Linked DNA regions of Archangium primigenium. Each later gene encodes a partner of the first gene's protein in a complex. Links are inferred from orthologs where the notes say so. Each region holds a gene or a part of one and is shown on either strand. Other genes may lie near its edges. The genes, in order: dnaG and dnaB.

Region 1 (15,787 bases):
TCGACGATCTCGATGTCGTTGTCGCCGAACATGCTCATCACGTCGTCGATCTGATCCGACGACACGATGTCCGCGGGCAGGGCGTCATTGACCTCGTCGTAGGTGAGGAAGCCCTTCTCGCGACCCGCGGCCAGGAGATCCTTGACCTCCTTGCGGTCGGCGATGGGCTCCTCGTCCACCTCGTCCTCGACGGCGTCGGGATCGACCTCGACGGCGGCGGCGGCCTCCTCGGCGGCCTCCTCGGGATCCAGGTCGCCCTCATCCACCTGGGTGACGGCCTTGCGCTTCTTGAGCGTCTCCTGGGCCTTGTCGGTGGCGGAGGACTTCTCGCTCTTGTCCGCCTTCTTGGCGGAGACCGCGGGGGCGGAGGGCTGGGCGGCCTGTGCCTCTTGTGCCGAGGCCTCTTCCGGCTTCTTCTTCTTGCGGATCTCCGGGGCCACCTTCTTCTTGGGCTTGACGGCCACCTTCGAGGAGGGCTTCTGCGTCGGCATTCGAGTACTTCTCCTTAGAAAATCGCGGCCTTGGCCTGGAGCGAACCGGGCGATCTATCGCAAAGTGACGGATTGTTACAAACGCGAACTCAAACCGGTTGCATGGGGGACTTTGTTCCCATGGGCGAGGAGGGGGTCTCCTCCTTCACCCGTTTTTCCAGGGCCAACAGCTCCATGCGTTGAACAAACAGCTGCTTCGTCTCCTCCGAGAGGTCCATCGCGCCGGCTGTCTGGCTGGTCACCCGGCCGATGTAGTCCAGCTGCTGCTTGATGCGGCGCAGCTTGATGGAGCGACAGAGCTGCAGGAAGTAGTGCTCCAGGGCGGAGCCCTGCTGGGAGGCGAGCTGGCGCATGGCGGCTTCCACGGCGCGCTTGAGCGTGTCGTGGGCCTCGAAGAGGGCGTCCTCGACGCCATGGCCCGAGGTGGCATGGGCGAGCACCATGCGCAGGCCGGCATGCGACAGGTCGTCATGGACGCGGAAGACGTCCCGGGAGAGGAGCCGGGGCTCGCGCAGGATGGCGGCCACGTAGAGCGACTCCAGGGCGTCCGGGGGCTTCACGGGCGGGGCCGGACGGGCGGGGGGCGCTCCGGGGCCCCGGGCCGGGCCGCCGGACCCCGGACGGGCCTGGGGGGCGGCGGGGGGCGGCGGGGGCGCCTTGGCGCGCAGGGAGGACTCCAGCTCGGGGGCGGGCAGGCCGCTCCAGGCGCTCAGGGCGGCGAAGAACGCCGAGCGCACGAGCCCCACGGGCAGCTGCGCGGACACGGGCTTGAGGCGCTCCAGCGCGGCCATCTTCTCCTCGAACGAGGCGTCCTTGCCCTGGGGCAGCACGGTGGAGAAGACGTGATTGGTGAGCGGCCGGGCCTCGGTGAGCAGGCGCTCGAGCCCCGCGGACCCCTCGCGGCGGATGAAGACGTCGGGATCATCCCCCTCGGGCAGCAGCGCCACCTTGGCGGCGGCGCCCGCGGCGAGCAGGGGGCCGGCCAGGCGCTCGACGGCATTGAGGCCGGCCTGGTCTCCGTCCAGCAGCAGGTAGAGCTCGCGGGCCTCGGCGCGGGTGAGGACCTTGAGGTGGCCGGGGGTGAGGGCCGTGGAGCAGAGGGCCACGGTGTGCTTCACCCCCTCCTGGTGCAGGGCGATGCAGTCGAAGTAGCCCTCCACGAGCACGGCGGCCTTGCGGCGGCGGATCTCGTCGCGCGCTTGATCCATGCCGAAGAGCGTCTCGCTCTTGTTGTAGAGCCGGGACTCGCGCGAGTTGAGGTACTTGGGGCCCTCCTGCGCTTCCACCAGGCGGGCGCCGAAGGCGATGGGCCGACCCTCGGGGGCGCGGATGGGGACGATGAGGCGACCGCGGAAGAAGTCGTAGTAGCCCTCGCCCTTCTGGCGCCGCGACACGAGGCCCGCGAGCAGGCCCCACTCGATCATTCCGGCCTTGGTGAACTTGTCCGCGAGCGACGTCCAGGCGCTGGGGGCCCACCCGAGGCCGAACGCGCGGGCGGTGTCGTCGGAGATGCCGCGGCTCTGGAGGTACTCCCGGGCCAGACGGCCCTCGTCCTCCCACAAGAGCGAGCGGAAGTGCTCGGCGGCCAGGTCCGTGGCCTCCTTGAGCTGCTGCCGCTCGCGGGCGCCCGGGTCCTGGGCGGCCTCCAGGTCCACGCCCACCTCGCGGGCGAGGTCGCGGATGGCGTCGATGAACGTCTTGCCGAGGTAGCGCTGCACGAAGGACACGGCGTCGCCGCTCGCCCGGCACCCGTGGCAGAAGTAGAAGCGCTTCTCCGGGATGACGTAGAAGGAGGGCGTCTTCTCCTGGTGGAAGGGGCAGCGGCCCTTGAACTCGCGCCCGGCCTTCTTGAGCTCCACGTAGCGCGAGACGAGGTTCACCAGGTCCACCCGGTCGAGAACCTCCTGGATCTTGTGCTCGGGGATCACGTGCGCCACCCCTGACGAGTGGGAAGGGCGGCCCGCCGGGGTCCGCACCCCCGCCGCCCTGGACGACTATGACGCGCGTGCCTGACACCCGCGGAAGGAGGGCGGGCCGGGGACGGCGGGGGAGCGGCGGGGATGTGTGGAGGAAGGGCCATGTCGGCGCGTCGGAGACCGCCCCTCACCACGGGCGGGAAGACGACCGGCATACCCTTAATGGCCGATCAATGGCCGGGCAAGTTCAAGACCCGCCCGGCCATCGCGTCGAGGCCTGGGAATGCGGAAGGGGACGGCTCAGGAGGACAGCTTGGCCAGCTGGCTCTTCACTTCCTCGGAGATGGCGCGGCCCTCGGCGCGGCCCTGCAGCTTGGGGCTGAGGATCTTCATCACGGCGCCCATCTCCTTGGGGCTCCGGGCGCCGGACTCGTCGATGGCGGCCTGGACCTCGGCGCGCAGCTCGTCGGCGGTGAGCTGCTGGGGCAGGTAGCCCTGGAGGATGGCGATCTCGCTCTCCTCCTTGGCGGCCATCTCGGCCTGGCCGCCGGCCTTGAACTGCTCGACCGAGTCGCGGCGCTGCTTGATGAGGCTGCCGATCACCTGGAAGACGCCGGCGTCATCCAGCGCGGAGGCGCCCGGCTCCACTTCCTTGTACTTGATGGCGCTCTTGAGCATGCGCAGCACGCTGAGCTTGAGCTCCTGCTTGGCCCGCATCGCGTCCTTCAGCTCCGCGTCGATCCGCTCCTTGAGGGTGGCCATCGGTGTCTCCAAAAGTAGGTAGGGGGTAGGGCTTGAGGGGTGCTGCGAAAACGACGAAAGCCAGGGCGCTCGACTGACGCGGCCCTGGCTTCCTGCGTTGCGGCGGCTAGTACGTCTTGCGCGCCTTCTTCACCGCGCGCTTCTTGGCCGCGAGAGCCTTCTTCTTCCGCTTCACGGAAGGCTTCTCGTAGTGCTCGCGCTTGCGGATCTCGGAGAGAATTCCAGCCTTCTCGGTGGCCTTCTTGAAGCGCTTGAGGGCGCTTTCGATGGACTCGCCGTCCTTGACTCGAATGCCGGGCATATCAGTCACCTCCTTCCGGATGCGTAGGGATGTAGGGGGCGCCGATATGACGCAGCGGCGGTGAAAACGCAAGGACGCCCTCGGAAAAGGAGACGGGCGGTGGACTAGAGTGCGCCCCCATGAGCCCCACCTTGCTGTTGCTGCTCCTGCTGACGGCCAGTCCGACCGGTGGTCAGGGGACGGCGGGCTGCTGGACGGCCTGCCAGCGCCACGTGCGCGATCAGGATCTGCGCGGCCGGGTCTGCCGCCTGTGCATCACCGCGGGCCGGGGGGATGCCTGGATGGAGGCGCTGGCGGGGGCCAAGGCGGACCCCCACGCCCAGGCGGCGCTGCGCTCGGCCCTGACGGATCCGGACTGGCGGGTGCGCTGGGGGGCCCTGCGGGTCCAGGCCCGGGGCAGCGGCCAGAGCGAGCCGAGGACCCTGGCGGACTGGGTGGCCGAGGCCCCCGCCGCGGACGAGGTGGCCGCGTGTGTGACGGCGGCGCGGGCCGCGGCCCTGTCCGGGCAGTCCACCGCCCCCTTCCTCAAGGAGGCGGGGGCGCGGGGCCCGGAGGCCGCCGCGCGGGTGTGGGGCCGGCGCGACGCCGTGCGGCAGGTGCTGGAGGTGGAGGTCTACGCCGAGGCGCCCGCGCCCCGGGGCGAGGCGCTCCTGCACCTGGCCACCTTCCTCGGCCAGAGCCCGGCGCGCGTCCTGCTCGCGGCCATGGCCCGGCGCCCCGAGTCCGCCGATGCCGCCGCCGCCTCCGCGCTCCTGTGGGTGGCCGACAAGCGCGGGCCCTCGGTGGGCCGCATGCTGCTCTTGGAGGCGCGGCCCGAGGATCAGCTCCTCATCAACCGCCTGTTCGCCGTGTACTCCACGCAGTTGGAGGCGCTGGGCAAGGGGCTCGCCTCGTCCGACCTCACCGAGCGGCGAGGGGCGGTGCAGACCCTGCGTCAATATGGTCCGCTCGCGCGCAAGGAACTGGAGCGCGCCCTGTCGGACTCGGACGCCGTCGTGCGCCGCACGGCGGCCCGGGGGCTCGCCGAGTCCGAGGGCCTGACGCTCGAGGAGGCCGCGGCCCGGGGGATCCGGGAGGCCTCGGCGGACCGTGCCCGCAGGCGCGTCTGGATGGAGGCCGCCGCGGTGGGCACGGGGTGCGAGGACTTCCTGCTCGCCATGGCCCGGGACACGGGGGTGGACGCGGCCTCGCGGGGCGACGCGGTGGCGGCGCTCGTCGATTGCGACGCGCGGCGGGGCGAGCGCTTCGAGCTGCTGTCTCCCTTCTTGCGCGATGCCCAGGCCCCGGTGCGCGCGGGCGCGGTGCGCGCCCTGGCCATGCCCCGCTCGCGCCTGGGGGACGAGGCCGTCGCCGCCGCGCTCGAGGATCCCGCCCCCGAGGTCGCCGCCGCCGCCCTGCGGGTGGTGGGCGAGCAGCGCCAGAAACACCATGCGGACACCGTGGTGGCCCTGCTCACCTCGACGTCCGCCGAGGTGCGCGAGGCCGCCGTGCGGGCCGTGGAGCGCTTCGGCCGGGCCCAGGACATCAAGCCGCTCGCCCAGGTGCTCCAGACGGACCCCACGGCCGCCGTCCGGGTGGCCGCCGCCGAGGCCCTGGGCGCGCTGGGCGGCCCCTTCGCGGCCTCCGCGCTCAGCCAGGCGCTCAAGGATTCCGATGCCCACGTGCAACATGTCGCGCGACGCAACCTCGCCCGCCTCGGCTTCTCCCCCTAGAAGGTCCAGGGCGTGTGTTGTCCTTGCGGGGCAGCGGGGTACGTCGGTAGGTTGAGAGGTCAGGAGAGGTGCGCATGAAGATGACACGAGCCGTCGTCGTGGAGCCGAAGGCAGCCGGGCGTCGCAAGCTGAAGGAGGGCCTGGAGCGGGCGGGGCTCACGGTGCACGCGGCGGCGGAGTGGGAGGCGCCCGCATCGCCGGCGCAGCTGGTGGTGTTGGGGCCCTCGGTGGAGAACGCCGCGAAGGTGGCGCGGGGCGTGCGCCAGCACTCGCCGCGGGCGCTCGTGCTGGCCGCGCAGGAGACGCCGGGCAAGGCGGGCTACGCGGACGGGGTGCTGCCCCTGCCCGTGTCCGCGAGGGACTTGCAGGCGCGGCTGCCGGAGCTCGTGAAGCTGCGCGCGCTCGAGGCCGGGGCGCCCGCGCGCAAGGCCCGTCCCGCGCCGGCCGCCGAGCCCGTGCGCGGCGGCTCGGACGCGCTGTTGGATCCCTTCACCCAGTTCTACGCCTTCTCGCACTTCAAGGACTTCGTCTTCGTGGAGGTGAAGCGCTCGCGGCGCTACGGGCTGCCGCTGGCCATCGCCCTGGTGGCGTTCGATCCGCTGCCCGTGCAGGCGGGGCGCGCGCTGCGCGAGCAGCTCTATGGAGGGCTGGCGCTGGCCATCCGCCGCGCGCTGCGCGACACGGACTTCCCCGTGCAGTACTCGGCCGACCGCGTGTTGTTGCTGCTGCCGCACACCGACCTGGCCGGCGCGCTCACGGTGTCCCGGCGCGTGTGCGAGCGCGTGGCGCGCGCGAGCCTGGCCTTCGACGAGCAGGTGCTGCGGCCCACCGTGTCCGTGGGCCTGGCGGCGCTCTCGCCGGGCGGGGAGGGCGCGTTCTCGGACCTGGTGCGCCAGGCGCAGCGCTCGCTGGAGGCGGCGCGCTCGGCGGGGGGCAACCGGGTGGAGATGCTCGCGGAGACGCCGGGCCTGGAGTCCGAGGACGAGGCCGCGGAGTGACTCAGGGGCCGCTGATGGCCTTGCCGTCCACGCGGTTGCGGCCCGCGCGCTTGGCCCGGTAGAGGTACTTGTCCGCCGCGCCGATGATCTCCTCGGCCTGGGTGTAGTCCGAGTCGTGCAGGGTGGCCACGCCCAGGCTGATGGTCACCTTGATGGGCGTGCCGCTGAAGATGAAGTCGGTGCGGTCCACCGCCGCGCGGCACCGCTCGGCGCACGAGAGCGCCTGCTCCTCGGCGGACTCGCGCAGCATGAGGGCGAACTCCTCGCCGCCGTAGCGCGCCAGCAAGTCCTCGGTGCGCACCGTGTCGCTCACCCGCTGGGCGATGCGCGTGAGCACGTAGTCGCCCGCCGGGTGCCCGTACACGTCGTTGATCTTCTTGAAGTAGTCCACGTCGAACATCACCAGGGACAGGGCCACCCGGTGGCGCAGGCAGTAGGCGAACTCCTTGCGGATGGTCTCCATGAAGTACTTCTTGTTGTACAGGCGCGTGAGCCCGTCGCGCGTGGCCGACTCGTAGATGCTGCGCTGGTAGGCCTCCTCCAGTTGATCCTGGATGGAGAACTTGAGCACGGTGTTCGAGCCGATCTGGATCTTGTCCCCGTCATAGAGGGGCGCGGCGCTGACCTTGAGGCCGTTGAGGAAGGTGCCGTTGGTGCTGCCCAGGTCCACGAGCTGGAAGCGGCCATCCCCGAGCGACACCACCTTGGCGTGCTTGCGCGAGATGCCGTCGTCCTCCACCTGGAACTGCGCATCCATGCTGCGGCCGAGCACCGTCTCCGAGCGATCCAGCTTGAACATCCGGCCAATGCCGGACGCCACCTTCGCGCTGATGACGATGAGGTACGCGCTCTGCTGGGGCGCGGCGGTCCCCAGCAGGTCCGAGATCGAATGGACGGCGGTCTTCTCGTCGGACATCGTGCCCCCATCTTATGGGCCGGGCTCTGGAGCCCGCAAGCAGGGCCCGGGCCGGACACGCCCTCATGATGGGGCCTAACGCGCGCGCTTCGACTTTTTGACCGGTGAGGGCTGAACATTGGTGCCGGGTTCGGTCATTTCGCCGACACTCGCCGTCTCGATGTAGCGGGCCCGGGCCACACGGTCCGGGTAGTACGCGAGCCCGTGCATGAGCTTGGCCAGGGCCGCCGCGGGCGTCATGTCCCCGCCGCTCAGGGCCCCCTCGGCGAGCGCCGCCGCGCCCGCCTCGTAGAGCGACAGGTCCACGCCGTTGTGGTGCGCCTGGGTGACCACCAGCACGGGCACGTCGCGCTCGCGCGCCTGGCGGAAGAGGGGCAGGAGCGAGCGGCCCAGGTCCGGCGCGATGGGGAAGTTGCCCGCGCCGTACGCCTCCACGACGAGCCCCCGCACGTGCGGCAGCAGCGCCAGGGGCAGGGCGGGGTCCAGGCCCGGGTAGACCTTGAGGAGGAAGACCCGCGACTCCAGCCGCTCGCGCAGGCGGAAGGGCCCCTTCTGACGCAGACCCGGAGCGAAGGTCGCCTCCACCCCGAGCGTACCCAGCCGGGGGAAGTTGGGGCTGTCGAAGGCGTCGTACTCGGCCACCTTCACCTTGCGGGTGCGGTTGCCCCGGTAGAGGTGGGAGTCGAAGCAGATGCTCACCTCGGGCGGGCCCTGGAGGGCGGAGAGCACCGCGTCGATGAGGTTGAGCCGCGCGTCCGAGCGGATCTCCCCGAGGGGCCGCTGGGCGCCCGTCATCACCACCGGCTTGGGCAGCCCGGGCAGCATGAAGGACAGGGCGCTGGCGGTGTGGGCGAGCGTGTCGGTGCCGTGCGTCACCACGGCGCCATCGAACTCGGGCAGGCGGCGGTGCAGGTGGGCGGCGAGCCGACTCCACAGCTCGGGTTGCATCTCCGAACTGTCCAGGTTGGAGAACAGCTCCAGCTCGATGTCGGCGAGCTGGAAGAGCTCCGGGCAGCGCGACTTGAGCGTCTTGAAGAAGGCGGCGGGACGCAGCGCGGACGGGCGGCCACCGGCCATCCCCAGGGTGCCGCCGGTGTGCAGCAGGAGGATTCTGGGCATGGAAGGGGCTCCTTCCCTGGCAGAGCCAGGGTTGCTTTACAAGCCCCGCGCGCATGGCTTAGACCGGCGGTGTGCTCTCCGCCCGCCGCCCCCGACTCCTCCTGGCGCTCACCCTGGCGCTGACCGCCGCCTGTTCCCAGATCGCCGAGGCCGCGCCTCCGCCGCCCACCGCGCCCAAGCCGGCCGCCCCGGCCCAGGCCCCTGGGGGCCCTGGTGGCTCCTCGGGCGGGGCCTCGTCCCTCACGGGCATTCCGGGCATGGACTTCTCGTCCCTGTCGCCTTCCGCCCAGCGCGAGCTGTCCACCGTCTTCTCCGACGAGTTCTGCTACTGCGGCTGCCCCCACACGCTCGGCCAGTGCCTGCGCGCCCACACCGGGTGCTCGCACGCCAAGCGCATGGCGCGGCTGTCGGCCAAGCAGGCCGCCGCGGGCGTGCCGGCCACGGACATCATCGTCTCCCTGTCCGAGTACTACGCCGCCTTCCGCGCCCCCCGGCAGAAGCTCGAGGTGGACCCGCGCATGTGCCAGGGCGACGCCAAGGCGCCCGTGACGCTCGTGGAGTTCTCCGACTTCGAGTGCCCGTACTGCGGCAAGGCCCGGCCGGTGCTGGAGGCCTTCGCCAAGAAGAACGCCGCGCGGGTGCGCTTCTGCAACGTGCCCTTCCCGCTGCCCATGCACACCAACGCCGTGCCCGCGGGCCAGGCGGTGCTCTGGGCGCGCGACCAGGGCAAGTACTGGGAGATGCACGACGCGCTCTTCGAGAACGCGCAGAAGCTGTCCATCCCGGTGATGGTGGAGCTGGCCAACAAGATCGGGCTCAAGGGCGCCGAGCTGCAGAAGGCGCTCCAGGCGGGCACCTACGCCAAGGAGCTGGACAAGTACAAGTCCATGGGCAACGCGGCGAACATCCGCGGCACGCCGAGCCTCTTCTTCAACGGCCGCTTCTACGACATCCAGGTGGGCATCACCGAGGACGTGCTCACCCACTCGCTCGAGGACGAGATCGAGTGGCGCACGCACAACAACGCCTGGGCCGCGGACTGACGGGTCCATGAGTCAGCGCTTTCGCATCGACGGCACGCACCTGGTTCCCGACGAGCGCGCCACGGGGCCCCAGGCTCCCTCGGCGCCCTCACCCCTCTCCGGGCGCACGGGCTCGTACGTGCTGCAGTCCACGTCGCCCGACCTGCTCGTCTTCTCGCGCTCGCCCGCGGAGGGCGGCTCGGTGCCCACGCCCCGCGTGGTGCTCTCCGGCGATGCATCCGGCTTTCCCCTGGCCGACCTCATCGCCTTCCTGAGCCAGGCGCGCTGGAGCGGCATCGTGCGGGTGCAGGCCCCCGGCGGTGAGCGCTCGGTGGTGCTGCGCGAGGGCGAGGTGCGGGGCGCCACGTCGGACGTGGCGGCGGACCGGCTCGGAGAAGTGCTCGTGCGCCTGGGCTACGTGGACCGGGCCCAGCTGGAGGCCGTGCTGCGCGAGCAGCCGCCCTCCAAGATTGGCCGCACCCTGGTGGAGCGCGGCCTGTTGCAGGCGCATGACCTGTTCCGGTGCGTGACGCACCAGGTGAGCGAGATCTTCCACGCCATCGTGCTGTGCCGCGAGGGCAGCTTCTTCCTCGTGGATCAGCCCGTGGAGGACAAGCTCGGCCACAACATCCAGCTGTCCACGCAGAGCCTGCTCATGGACAGCATCCGGAAGATCGACGAGCTGGCGCACTTCCGCAAACGCATCCCCCACAGCCGCCTGCACGTGATGCGCAAGGCGCCCACCTTCGCCAAGCTCGAGCCCGACGAGGACCGGGTGCTCAACCTGGTGGACGGCCGGCGCACGGTGCTGGAGCTAGGCCAGGCGAGCCGCCTGTCCGAGTTCGACGTGACCAAGGTCCTCTACGGCCTGATGGAGGGCGGCTTCGTGGGGCTGTCGGACAAGCCCCAGGGCGCCGCCACGCCGTCCTTGTCCGGCCTGCCCTCGGTGCGCCCGCGCAGCATCATGGGCATCCCCGTGGTGCGCCCGTCCTCCACGGGGCTGCAGGCGGTGCGCACGACCCAGTCCGGCCTGCGCTCCATCACCTCGATGCAGGACGCGTCCCCGATGCCCGAGGTGGGCGAGGTGGTGCGCGTCTTCAACCGCATCTTCCGGGAGATCGCCACCGAGGTGTCCAAGCAAGGCCTGGCGCGCGAGTTCATCGCCTCGGCCAACGCGGCCCTGTCCGGCCAGGCGCTGTCGTCCTCGCCCGTGCTGGCGGGGCTCGCCTTCGCGCCGGATGGCAGCCTGTCGGATGCCCGGCTCATCGACGCCTACGCCCAGCACCGCACCGCCCTGGGCTCCGAGCCCATGGCCGCCTTCCGCCAGGCGCTCAGCGACGTGATGTTCTTCCTACTGTTCCAGGCGGGGGAGCTGCTCGAGTCGCGCGCGGACGAGGACCTGGCCCGGCGGGTGAAGGACATGCTCACCGCGCTGGGGGGCACGTGACGGCGCCGCCCGACGCGCGGCGCCCCCGGTTGACCGAGGACGTGCCGGGGTGTGGCGGGGCCTTCAAGCTGGTGCCCGAGGACTTCGAGGTGGAGGAGCTGCCCGCCTACGCGCCGTCCGGCGAGGGCGAGCACCTGTTCCTCTGGGTGGAGAAGCGGGGCCGGGACACGCGCGAGGTGGTGAAGGCCTTGTCCGGCGCGCTCGGCGTGGACGAGGGCGACGTGGGCGTGGCGGGCATGAAGGATCGCCAGGCCATCACCCGCCAGCTCCTGTCCGTGCCCGCCCGGGCGGAGGCGCGCCTGGCCGACTTCGCGCTGGAGGGCGTGAGCGTGCTGTGGAGCAAGCGCCACGGCAACAAGCTGCGCACGGGGCACCTCAAGGGAAACCGCTTCCGGCTGCGCCTGCGCGGCGTGCGGGACGTGGGCGCGGCGCGCGAGTCCTTCTCCCGGCTCCAGACGCGGGGCGTGCCCAACTACTTCGGCGACCAGCGCTTCGGCCGCGAGGGCGACAACGCCGACTTCGGCCGCCTGCTGCTGCTCGGGCAGCGCCTGCCGCGCCGCCCGGACAAGTTCCAGCGCAAGCTCTACCTCTCCGCGTTCCAGTCCCGGCTGTTCAACCGCGCCCTGGTGGAGCGGCTGCTCGCGGGCACCTTCGACCAGGCGCTCCTGGGGGACGTGCTGCGCAAGGAGGACACGGGCGGCCTGTTCGTGTCCGAGTCCGTCGAGGTGGATGGGCCCCGGGTGGCCGCCTTCGAGGTGAGCCCGGCCGGGCCGCTCTTCGGGCCGAAGATGACCGCGGCGGCCGGCAGCGTGGCCGAGGCCGAGGCCCGGCTGCTCGTCGAGGCGGGTGTGACGCCCGAGGACTTCCGGCGCGGAGGCGATGAGACCCAGGGCGGGCGCAGGCCCTACCGGGTGCGGCTCGGGGGCGCGGAGCTGGAGGCCGAGGGCGAGGACCTGCGGCTCACCTTCGAGCTGCCCAAGGGCTCCTACGCCACGGAGATCCTCCACGAGCTGCTCAAGGACGGCTGAGCGCGTCCCCGAGGCTTCGCGAGGCCCCACCCCCCGGCAGCGGGCGGGGTGGGGGAGGCGGCCGGAGCCGCCCGGTGCTACTCGACGATGTTGAACTCGGTGCGGCGGTTCTCCGCGCGGCCCTTGGCCGTGAGGTTGGAGGCGATGGGCTTCTCGGGCCCATAGCCCACGGCCTGCATGCGGCCCGGATCCACCTTGCGCTTGATGAGCTCGGCCATCACCGAGTCCGCGCGCGCCTGGGACAGCTTCAGGTTGGCCACGTCCTTGCCGACCGAGTCCGTGTGCCCCTCGATGCGGATCTTCTTGATGAAGGGCATGTCGTTGAGCGCCTGCGCCACGTCCGCGAGGATGGTGAAGCTCTCCTTGCCGATGATCTTCGCCGAGCCGGACGCGAACTTGATCTGCTTCTTGATCTGGATGCGGTCGCGCTTGATGACCACCATCTTGTACTTCTTGGCGCAGCCGCGCTCCTCCTTCACGCCGGGCTCTTCCGGGCACACGTCGATGCGGTCGGGGATGCCGTCATGGTCGCGGTCCGGATCCGGGCAGCCGCGCAGCTCCTGGGTGCCGGGCTCGTTCGGGCAGATGTCGAGCCGGTCCACGATGCCGTCGTTGTCCGAGTCCTTGTCCGGGCAGCCGCGCGTCTCGTGGGGGCCGGGCTGATCCGGGCACAGGTCGAGCCGGTCCACGATGCCATCGCCGTCCTTGTCCGGATCCGGGCAGCCGCGCATCTCGTGGGGGCCGGGCTGATCCGGGCACAGGTCGAGCCGGTCCACCAGGCCGTCGCCGTCCTTGTCTCCATCCGGGCAGCCGCCATTCTCCAGCGGGCCGGCCGTCATCGGGCAGCGGTCGATGGTGTCGGGGATGCCGTCCGCGTCGTTGTCGAGGTCCGGGCAGCCGTCCTCGTCCTGGAAGCCGTCCTTGTCCTCGGGCTCGTCCGGGCAGCGGTCCTTGGAGTCCGGAATGCCGTCGCCGTCCTTGTCCCCGTCCGGGCAGCCGTTGTTCTGGATGGGGCCGGCGACGTCGGGGCACCGGTCCGCGCCGTCGATGAGGCCATCCTCGTCGTTGTCGTTGTCCGGGCAGCCGTCGTCGTCCTGGAAGCCGTCCTTGTCCTCGGGCTGCAGCGGGCACTTGTCGAGCACGTCGGGGATGCCGTCGCCGTCGGAGTCCTTGGACGCGTCCTCGGGGCAGCCCTGGTTGCTCTGGGGGCCGGGCGTGAGCGGGCACTTGTCGTTCACGTCGAGCACGCCGTCCCGGTCGTTGTCGGGATCCGGGCAGCCGTCCGTGTCCTCGAACCCGTCGAAGTCCTCGGCGCGGTCCGGGCAGGGGTCATCCTTGTCGGGGATGCCGTCGCCGTCGGTGTCCTTCACCTCCACGACGACCACCTGCTGGGAGGGCGGGCGGGGCGTGTTGTCCGTGGGCGTGGTGGGCGGGGGCGTGGCGCTCGCCACCGGCTCGGGCTTCTCCTTGCCGATGACCACCCGGGGCGGCACGCACGTCTTGGACTGCTCGAGGGCGCGGGAGATGGCGGCCTCGGCGGTGCGCAGGTGCTCGGAGGCGCGATAGCTGGCGCCCTGGCCGATCTCCCCGAGGGCGAAGTCGAGGTTGGCCTCGGCGGTGGCGAGGTCCACGGGCGCGCAGCGCATGGCGCCGCTGCGGCGGGCGCGCTCGATGCTGGCCTGGATGACCTCGGAGTCCGCGCGGACCTTGTTCCCGCTCACGCAGGAGGAGGCGCACAGCATGAGCAGCGAGGAGACGATGAGACGTCGCATCGGTAGGGGCTCCCTGGGTCAGGGGCTGGGGGTGGGCAGGCTCTGGGACTCGGCGTTGTCGATGCTCTCGTTGGCCACGGAGAGCGCCTTCTCCCGGGCCTCGGTGGCGAAGCGCGAGGCCTTCACGGAGAAGTCCACGCCCGCCTGGTAGTCGGAGAAGCCGACCTCCTCGCGCGCCTTGTGGATGTAGAGGTTGGCGGCCGTCCACTCGTAGGGGGCCAGCTTCTCGGCGCCCGCGGTGCGGGCCGCCTGGATCTGCACCTCGGCGTCCAGCAGGTGCGAGGTGGACTTCACGGGGCCGCAGCCGCACAGGGCGCCCGCCACAGCCACCACTGCCAGGAGTCGCTTCATGGAAGGGGCCTCGGGGTAAAGGCTGGAAGACACTGGGGGCGGTCGTATCAATCGCCCCGGAGGGGGTCAAGAATCGGGGTGACCGGGAACAAAGGGTGGGGGCGCGGCGTTTTTGACAGCCCCGAGCGGGGCTTGCCATCCTCCACCCCCGTGCGACTTCCCCCCGTCCGTCTGCTCCTCGTGTTGTCCCTGGCCGCGCCGCTCGCGCACGCCGCCCCCCCGTCGGCCCAGAAGCGCATGGAGCGCCGGTCGGTCACCGAGGACCTGGTGCAGGACGTGCTCGAGGGGCGCATCGCCGTGCCCGCGGCCATCTCGCGCCTGCGCACCCAGCGCGAGGAGGCCTACGCGGTGCAACTCCTCGAGCGTCGGATGTCGATGATCCTCGAGCCGCGGCGCCTGCGGGACGTGACGGCGGTGGTGGCGGGGCTGGAGACGCGCCCGGCCGAGCCCCTGCTGCTGCGGCTGGTGGGCCACGAGGATGGCGCGGTGCGCATGTACGCGGCGCAGGGCCTGGGCAAGCTGCGCTCGCGGCGCGTGGACGTGCTGCTGCCGCTCCTGGAGGACAAGTCGCTCGGGGCGCGCCGGGAGGCGGCGCGGGCCCTGGGCGCCAGCCGGGACCCCCGGGTGGGCGCCCCCCTGGTGGAGGCGGCACGCCAGGAGTCCGACATGCAGACGCGCGTGATGATGCTGGAGGCGGCCGGGGCCACGGGCGACAAGAAGCAGGGGCCCGCCCTCAAGGGCTTCCTCGACGACAGCTCGGAGACCACCCGCTTCGCCGCCGCCCGGGGCCTGTGCCTGTTGGGCGCCCCCGAGGGCTTCGCCTTCGCCCGGAAGCTGCTCGCCAGCGAGGACAAGCACGTGCGCCGCCAGGGCCTGGCGCTCTACGAGGGCGTGCCGGAGAAGCAGGCGGGCGAGGCGCTGCGGCCGCTGCTCGAGGACAAGGACCGCGCGCTCGCGGCGGGCGCGGCCCGCATCCTCTCGCAGGGCGGGGACAAGAAGATGCTGCCCTGGCTCGTGCTCGCCTCGTGGAACGCCAACGGCACGGAGAAGCTCGTCTACGAGAAGGAGCTGGAGACGCTCCAGCTCGCGGATGACCAGCGCAAGGCCATCCTGCGCGCGGCGGGCGTGGCGGGGGCGACGAAGTGACCCTCGCCGTCCTGGTGGCCACGCTGCTCGCGCAGGCCCCGGTGGCCGCGCCCGTCTCGACGCCGCCCGTGCTGCCGCCCCATCTCAATGCCCGGGTCCCCACGGGCTGGACGTCGCTCAGCGAGCGCGAGCGCGCGGAGGTCATCGCCGGGGACGCGGGCCTGACCCTGCCCGAGCGACTCTTGCGCGTGAGCGAGCGCTTCCTCGGCACCCCGTACGTGCACTCGCCCCTGGGCGAGGGGCAGGGGGTGGACCCGGATCCCTCCTTCCGCCTGGACGCGGTGGACTGCCTCACCTTCGTGGAGCAGACGCTGGCCATGAGCCTGGCGCGGGCGGACACCGAGGTGGCCGGGCTGCTCGAGCGCCTGCGCTACGCGAACGCGCCCACCTACGAGGAGCGCAACCACCTCATGGAGGCCCAGTGGCTGCCCAACAACCAGCGCAAGGGCTTCCTGCTGGACGTGACGCGGACCCTGGGGGGCGAGGACACCGTGCGGGTGCGCAAGACGCTCACCGCGCAGTCCTGGAAGTCGCCGTCCTCGCTGTCCCTGGGCCTGCCCCGCGAGCGCCAGGTGGAGGGCACGTTCGAGCTGGACATGATTCCGCTGGAGCGGGTGATGGCCCACGCCCGGCAGGTGCCCTCCGGGAGCATCCTCGTCGTGCTGCGCGAGGACATGCCCTACAAGGCCACGCGCATCACCCACCTGGGCTTCGTGGTGCAGAAGGGCAAGCGCACGTGGCTGCGGCACGCGCGGCGCGGCGCGGACGGCGCCGGCCGGGTGGTGGACGAGGACCTGGAGAGCTTC
Region 2 (4,162 bases), 170 kb from region 1 along the record:
GGGCCGCTGAAGCTGTCGCGCACGGCGTTCGAGTCCGCGCTGATGCGCGGCGCCCTCAAGCGCAACATGCCGGTTCTGGGCATCTGCGGGGGCATGCAGCTGCTCAACGTGGTGCTCGGGGGCACGCTGTTCCAGGACATCGGCCGCGAGGTGCCCGGCGCGCACGGGCACACCCAGGAGCATGACCGCTCCCAGCCCCAGCACCCGGTGGAGATCCGCGACGGCTCGCTCCTGGCGGAGGCGCTCGGCCGGGGCCAGCTGATGGTGAACTCCACGCACCACCAGTCGGTGAACAAGACGGGCGAGCAGGTGCTGGTGAGCGCGGTGGCGCCGGACGGCGTGGTGGAGGCCATCGAGTCCACGCAGTACGTCTTCGCCGTGGGCGTGCAGTGGCACCCCGAGCTGATGCTGCACACCATCCCCGTGAGCGTGGGGGTGTACCGGCTGCTCGTGCAGAAGGCGCGGGAACACCGGCGCTGAGCGACGTCAGACCGCCATGGCACAAGGGAGGGCCGAGCTGGTGAGGAGTCATGGCCATTCCCGACGAACAACGCCTGCGCGAGTTGTTGCATCTCACCGGTCCCGTTCCGCCCGCCAATCCCCTCCGGCGTGAGTACTGGGACGAGACCTTCATCCGGTTGGGCCGGGGCTACGGCTTCGAGCCCGAGGCGGGGGCGTACCCCGTGGATCACTCGGGCCTCGTGGAGGCCCTGCGACCGTTCGTGTCCCCCTGGTTGGAGGGCGCCCGCTTCACCCAGGTGCTCCCCGGGGAGAATGATCCGGCGGGGGACGTGCGCGCGAGCGGGGGAGAGGCGGGCGGACCTGGCCACCGCTACACGCTGCGCCTGACCCTGGACGGCCGACGCTATGGCGTCACGTTCCAGGACATCTCGGAGTACTTCAACGTGAACGCGGTGCTGGCGCTGCTCAACGCGGCGCTGGAGACGTGCGGCACGCCGCTGCGCTTCTTCGGCCTGGGCGACGTGGTCGTGGTGGGGCCGCTCCGGGGCGTCCAGCAGGCGCTGCGCGAGGGCTTCATCCCGGGCTACGAAGGGGAGGGCATCCTCGAGGCGTGGGAGCTGGAGTCCATCGACGCCTGGAGCGAGTCCGGCGACACGCCCGAGTCCCTGGCGCGCCAGCTCGACAAGGGCCGGCGGCGCGTCCAGGTCTCGCTCGTAGTGTAGCGCCGCGTGTAGCGCCGCTACTCCATGCGCGCCCGGCTCTCGAAGCGCGTGTACTCGGCGAGGAAGACCAGGTCGATGTCGCCGATGGGGCCGTTGCGCTGCTTGGCGATGACGAGCTGCACGGGAATGGCCGTGATGCCACCCCCTCCGCCGCCCCCGCCACCGCCGCCGCCTCCGGCGCCGCCCTCGCCCTCGCCCTGATCCTCGCGGTGGATGAACATCACCACGTCGGCGTCCTGCTCGATGGCGCCCGACTCACGCAGGTCGGAGAGCATGGGCTTGCCGCCCTTGCGCTCTTCCACCTTACGGCTGAGCTGCGAGAGCGCGACGATGGGCACCTCCAGCTCCTTGGACAGCTGCTTGAGCGCGCGGGAGATCTCGGAGATTTCCAGCTGACGGCTCTCCACCTTGCCCTTCTGGTGCATGAGCTGGAGGTAGTCGATGATGATGAGCGAGAGCCGGGGGTCGCGCTGCTTGAGCCGCCGCGCCTTGGCGCGCAGGTCGAACGGGGACAGGCCGCCCGAGTCGTCGATGTAGAGGGGCGCGTTGTAGAGCCGGCCCGCCATCTCCTGGAACTTCTCCTCGTCGTTGGGGGTGAGCCGGCCGCCGCGCAGCTTCTTCATGTCCACGCGCGCGCACGAGGCGAGCAGACGCATGAGGAGCTGATCCGCGGGCATTTCCAGGCTGAAGATGGCGGCCGCCTTGGCCTCCTCCTGCAGCGCCACGTGCGTGGCGATGTTCATGGCGAAGGACGTCTTGCCCACGCCGGGACGCGCCGCGAGGATGATGAGCTCGCCGGCGTGCAGGCCCGTGAGCTGGTTGTCCAGGTCGACATAGCCCGTGGACAGGCCGGTGATGCCCGTCGTGGCGGTCTTCATCTTGTCGAGCAGATCGAGCGTGTGCTCCATCAGCTCGCTCACGGGTCGCAGGTCGCCCTCGCGCTTCTTCTCGGCGAGGAGGAAGACCTTGCGCTCGGCCTCGTCGAGCAGCACGTCCAGCTCGCCGGTCTCCTGGCTGGCGAGGTCCTGGATCTCCCGGCCCACGCCCGCGAGCCGGCGGCGCAGGGCCTGATCCTTGACGATCTTCGCGTACGCCACGGCGTTGCCCGGCACGGGCACCACCTGATCCAGGCTCATCAGGTAGGCGGGACCGCCCACCGCGGCGAGCTGGCCGAGCACCTTGAGCTCCTCGGCGAGGGTGAGGTGATCGACCTGGCGCGAGGAGCCGTCCAGTTTGATCATCGCGGCGAAGATCTGCGCGTGCGCGGGGGCCGCGAAGTCGTCGGTGCTCACCACCTCCGCGAGACTGGCGAAGATGCTGTTGTCCGCCAGCACGGCGCCCAGCACGGCGCGCTCCGCGGCCAGGTCTTCGTGACTGCGCCGTCCACCTGTCCGAATGTCGAGGATGTTGTCCATGGGTCCTGGGCCAGTCTCCGCGCTACAGGGGTGTCGCGCAATCCTGTCCCTCACCCCTGACGTGCGCCCGTGGTTGCCCGCTTGGGCTCGCGGCCGGGCGGGAAAAGAAAAGGGCCGCCCGGGAGGATGTCCCGGACGGCCCTGGAACTTCACGCGGCGCGAGGGTTTCAGGCCTCGGCGGCGACCTCGACCTTGATCTTGGCCGTCACGTCGCGGTGCAGGCGCAGCTCCACCTCGTACTGACCGGTGGCCTTGATGGGCTCGGCCAGGTGCAGCTGGCGGCGGTCCACCGACTGGCCCTGGGCGGCGAGCGCCTCGGCGATGTCCAGCACGGTGACGGAGCCGTAGAGCTTGTCCTGCTCACCCACCTTGCGGCGGATGGTGACCTTCACGGCGCCCAGCTTCTTGGACTGCTCCTCGGCGGCGCCCTTGAGCTTGGCGTTGCGCGCGGCGATGGCGGCCCGCTCGTGCTCGAGCTGACGCACGTTCTGCTCGCTGGCCAGCACGGCCAGCTTGCGCGGCAGCAGGTAGTTGCGGCCGAAGCCGTCCTTCACCGTCACGAGCTCCCCGGACTTGCCCAGGTTCGCGACGTCCTCACGAAGAATGACCTTCATAGTGATGTCTCCGGTGTGGAGGTGGGGGGACTGCTAGCCCACCATCGCGTTGTAGGGGAGCAGGGCCAGGCCGCGGGCGCGCTTGATGGCGACCGCCACCTCGCGCTGGTGCTTGGCGCAGTTGCCCGAGATGCGGCGGGGGATGATCTTGCCGCGCTCGGTGACGAAGTACTTCAGGGTCGCCTGATCCTTGAAGTCCACCTTGGCGTTCTTCTCGGCGCAGAAGCGGCAGACCTTCTTGCGGCCAAAGCCGCGGCCACCGCCACGCTTCTCGTCGTCACCACCGGCGCCGCCCCGGCCCGCGTCCCGGTCACCCCGGTCGCGATCACCGCCGCGGGAGGAATTCCTGTCGTTGTTGCCAATCATGAGCGTTCTCTTTTTTCTCTAGGAGAGTGGATCCGTGGAGGACCGCGGGGGCACTAGGCCTCCTCGGTGCTCTCCTCCTCAGTCTCGGCGGCCTCGTCGGGGGCGCCCGCGCGCTCGGGGGCGCCCGTGGTGCCCGGACGGGACTCCTCGACGTCACCGGCCAGCTTCACGTCCTCGAGCGTCTGACGCGACTCGGGGTCCACTTCCTCGGCGATCTTCGTGGACAGGTAGCGCGTCACCTCGTCCAGGTTGCGCAGGTTGCGCTCGATCTCGGCCACCAGCGTGCTGCCACCCAGGTAGTGCGCGTGGATGTAGATGGCGCGCGGCTGCTTGGCCAGGGTGTAGGCGGTCTTCTTCTTGCCCCACACCGTGAAGCGGATGACCTTGCCACCCTCGCGGCCGACGATGCCCCGGACGCGCTCCTTGAGCTTGTCCACGTTGTCGTCGGTGAGGTCCGGCTTGACCAGGAAGATGGTCTCGTACTCACGAAGCCGCTTGGCGGCCTGCGTCTCAGCCATGTTTCTCTCCCCTTGGGGTTGGTGCCCCCCGGGAAGCCCGAGGAGCGGGGAAACGGTCGGAGAGT

The links.
Region 2: the proteins of dnaG (region 1) and dnaB are in contact, whole or in part, in a crystal structure (PDB 2R6A), measured with the Geobacillus stearothermophilus proteins. The link is inferred for Archangium primigenium from one-to-one orthologs. Residues at the interface, in WP_049624496.1 of Geobacillus stearothermophilus: Lys456, Leu457, Leu458, Pro459, Ala460, Asn463, Ala464, Leu467, Leu535, Leu536, Ile537, Ala538, Gln544, Glu545, Asp548, Tyr549, His552; in WP_033016901.1 of Geobacillus stearothermophilus: Ser13, Glu15, Ala16, Gln18, Glu91, Leu92, Asp94, Ala95, Val96, Pro97, Thr98, Ala99, Ala100, Asn101, Tyr104, Tyr105, Ile108.

Annotation. Positions count from the first base shown.
Region 1 is NZ_JADWYI010000001.1:7,525,661-7,541,447, reverse strand. Bases 1-2,879 are described here. They hold dnaG (DNA primase), read right to left. Parts: upstream 2,420-2,879; coding sequence 581-2,419; downstream 1-580. Other genes in these bases: I3V78_RS30960 (GatB/YqeY domain-containing protein), read right to left, coding at 2,708-2,879; rpoD (RNA polymerase sigma factor RpoD), read right to left, coding at 1-491. Also shown: more of I3V78_RS30960, read right to left, coding at 2,880-3,169; rpsU (30S ribosomal protein S21), read right to left, coding at 3,276-3,470; I3V78_RS30950 (HEAT repeat domain-containing protein), read left to right, coding at 3,590-5,182; I3V78_RS30945 (GGDEF domain-containing protein), read left to right, coding at 5,257-6,180; I3V78_RS30940 (GGDEF domain-containing protein), read right to left, coding at 6,182-7,096; I3V78_RS30935 (asparaginase), read right to left, coding at 7,172-8,215; I3V78_RS30930 (thioredoxin domain-containing protein), read left to right, coding at 8,287-9,258; I3V78_RS30925 (DUF4388 domain-containing protein), read left to right, coding at 9,266-10,684; tRNA pseudouridine(13) synthase TruD, read left to right, coding at 10,681-11,712; I3V78_RS30915 (thrombospondin type 3 repeat-containing protein), read right to left, coding at 11,790-13,484; I3V78_RS30910 (DUF4398 domain-containing protein), read right to left, coding at 13,503-13,835; I3V78_RS30905 (HEAT repeat domain-containing protein), read left to right, coding at 13,968-14,981; I3V78_RS30900 (N-acetylmuramoyl-L-alanine amidase-like domain-containing protein), read left to right, coding at 14,978-15,787. UniProt on the Escherichia coli protein: RNA polymerase that catalyzes the synthesis of short RNA molecules used as primers for DNA polymerase during DNA replication.
Region 2 is NZ_JADWYI010000001.1:7,370,482-7,374,643, reverse strand. What follows is about bases 401-3,298. They hold dnaB (replicative DNA helicase), read right to left. Parts: upstream 2,600-3,298; coding sequence 1,202-2,599; downstream 401-1,201. Other genes in these bases: rpsR (30S ribosomal protein S18), read right to left, coding at 3,247-3,298; rplI (50S ribosomal protein L9), read right to left, coding at 2,767-3,213; I3V78_RS30290 (hypothetical protein), read left to right, coding at 531-1,184; I3V78_RS30295 (gamma-glutamyl-gamma-aminobutyrate hydrolase family protein), read left to right, coding at 401-480. Outside these bases: more of I3V78_RS30295, read left to right, coding at 1-400; more of rpsR, read right to left, coding at 3,299-3,579; rpsF (30S ribosomal protein S6), read right to left, coding at 3,633-4,097. UniProt on the Escherichia coli protein: The main replicative DNA helicase, it participates in initiation and elongation during chromosome replication. Travels ahead of the DNA replisome, separating dsDNA into templates for DNA synthesis.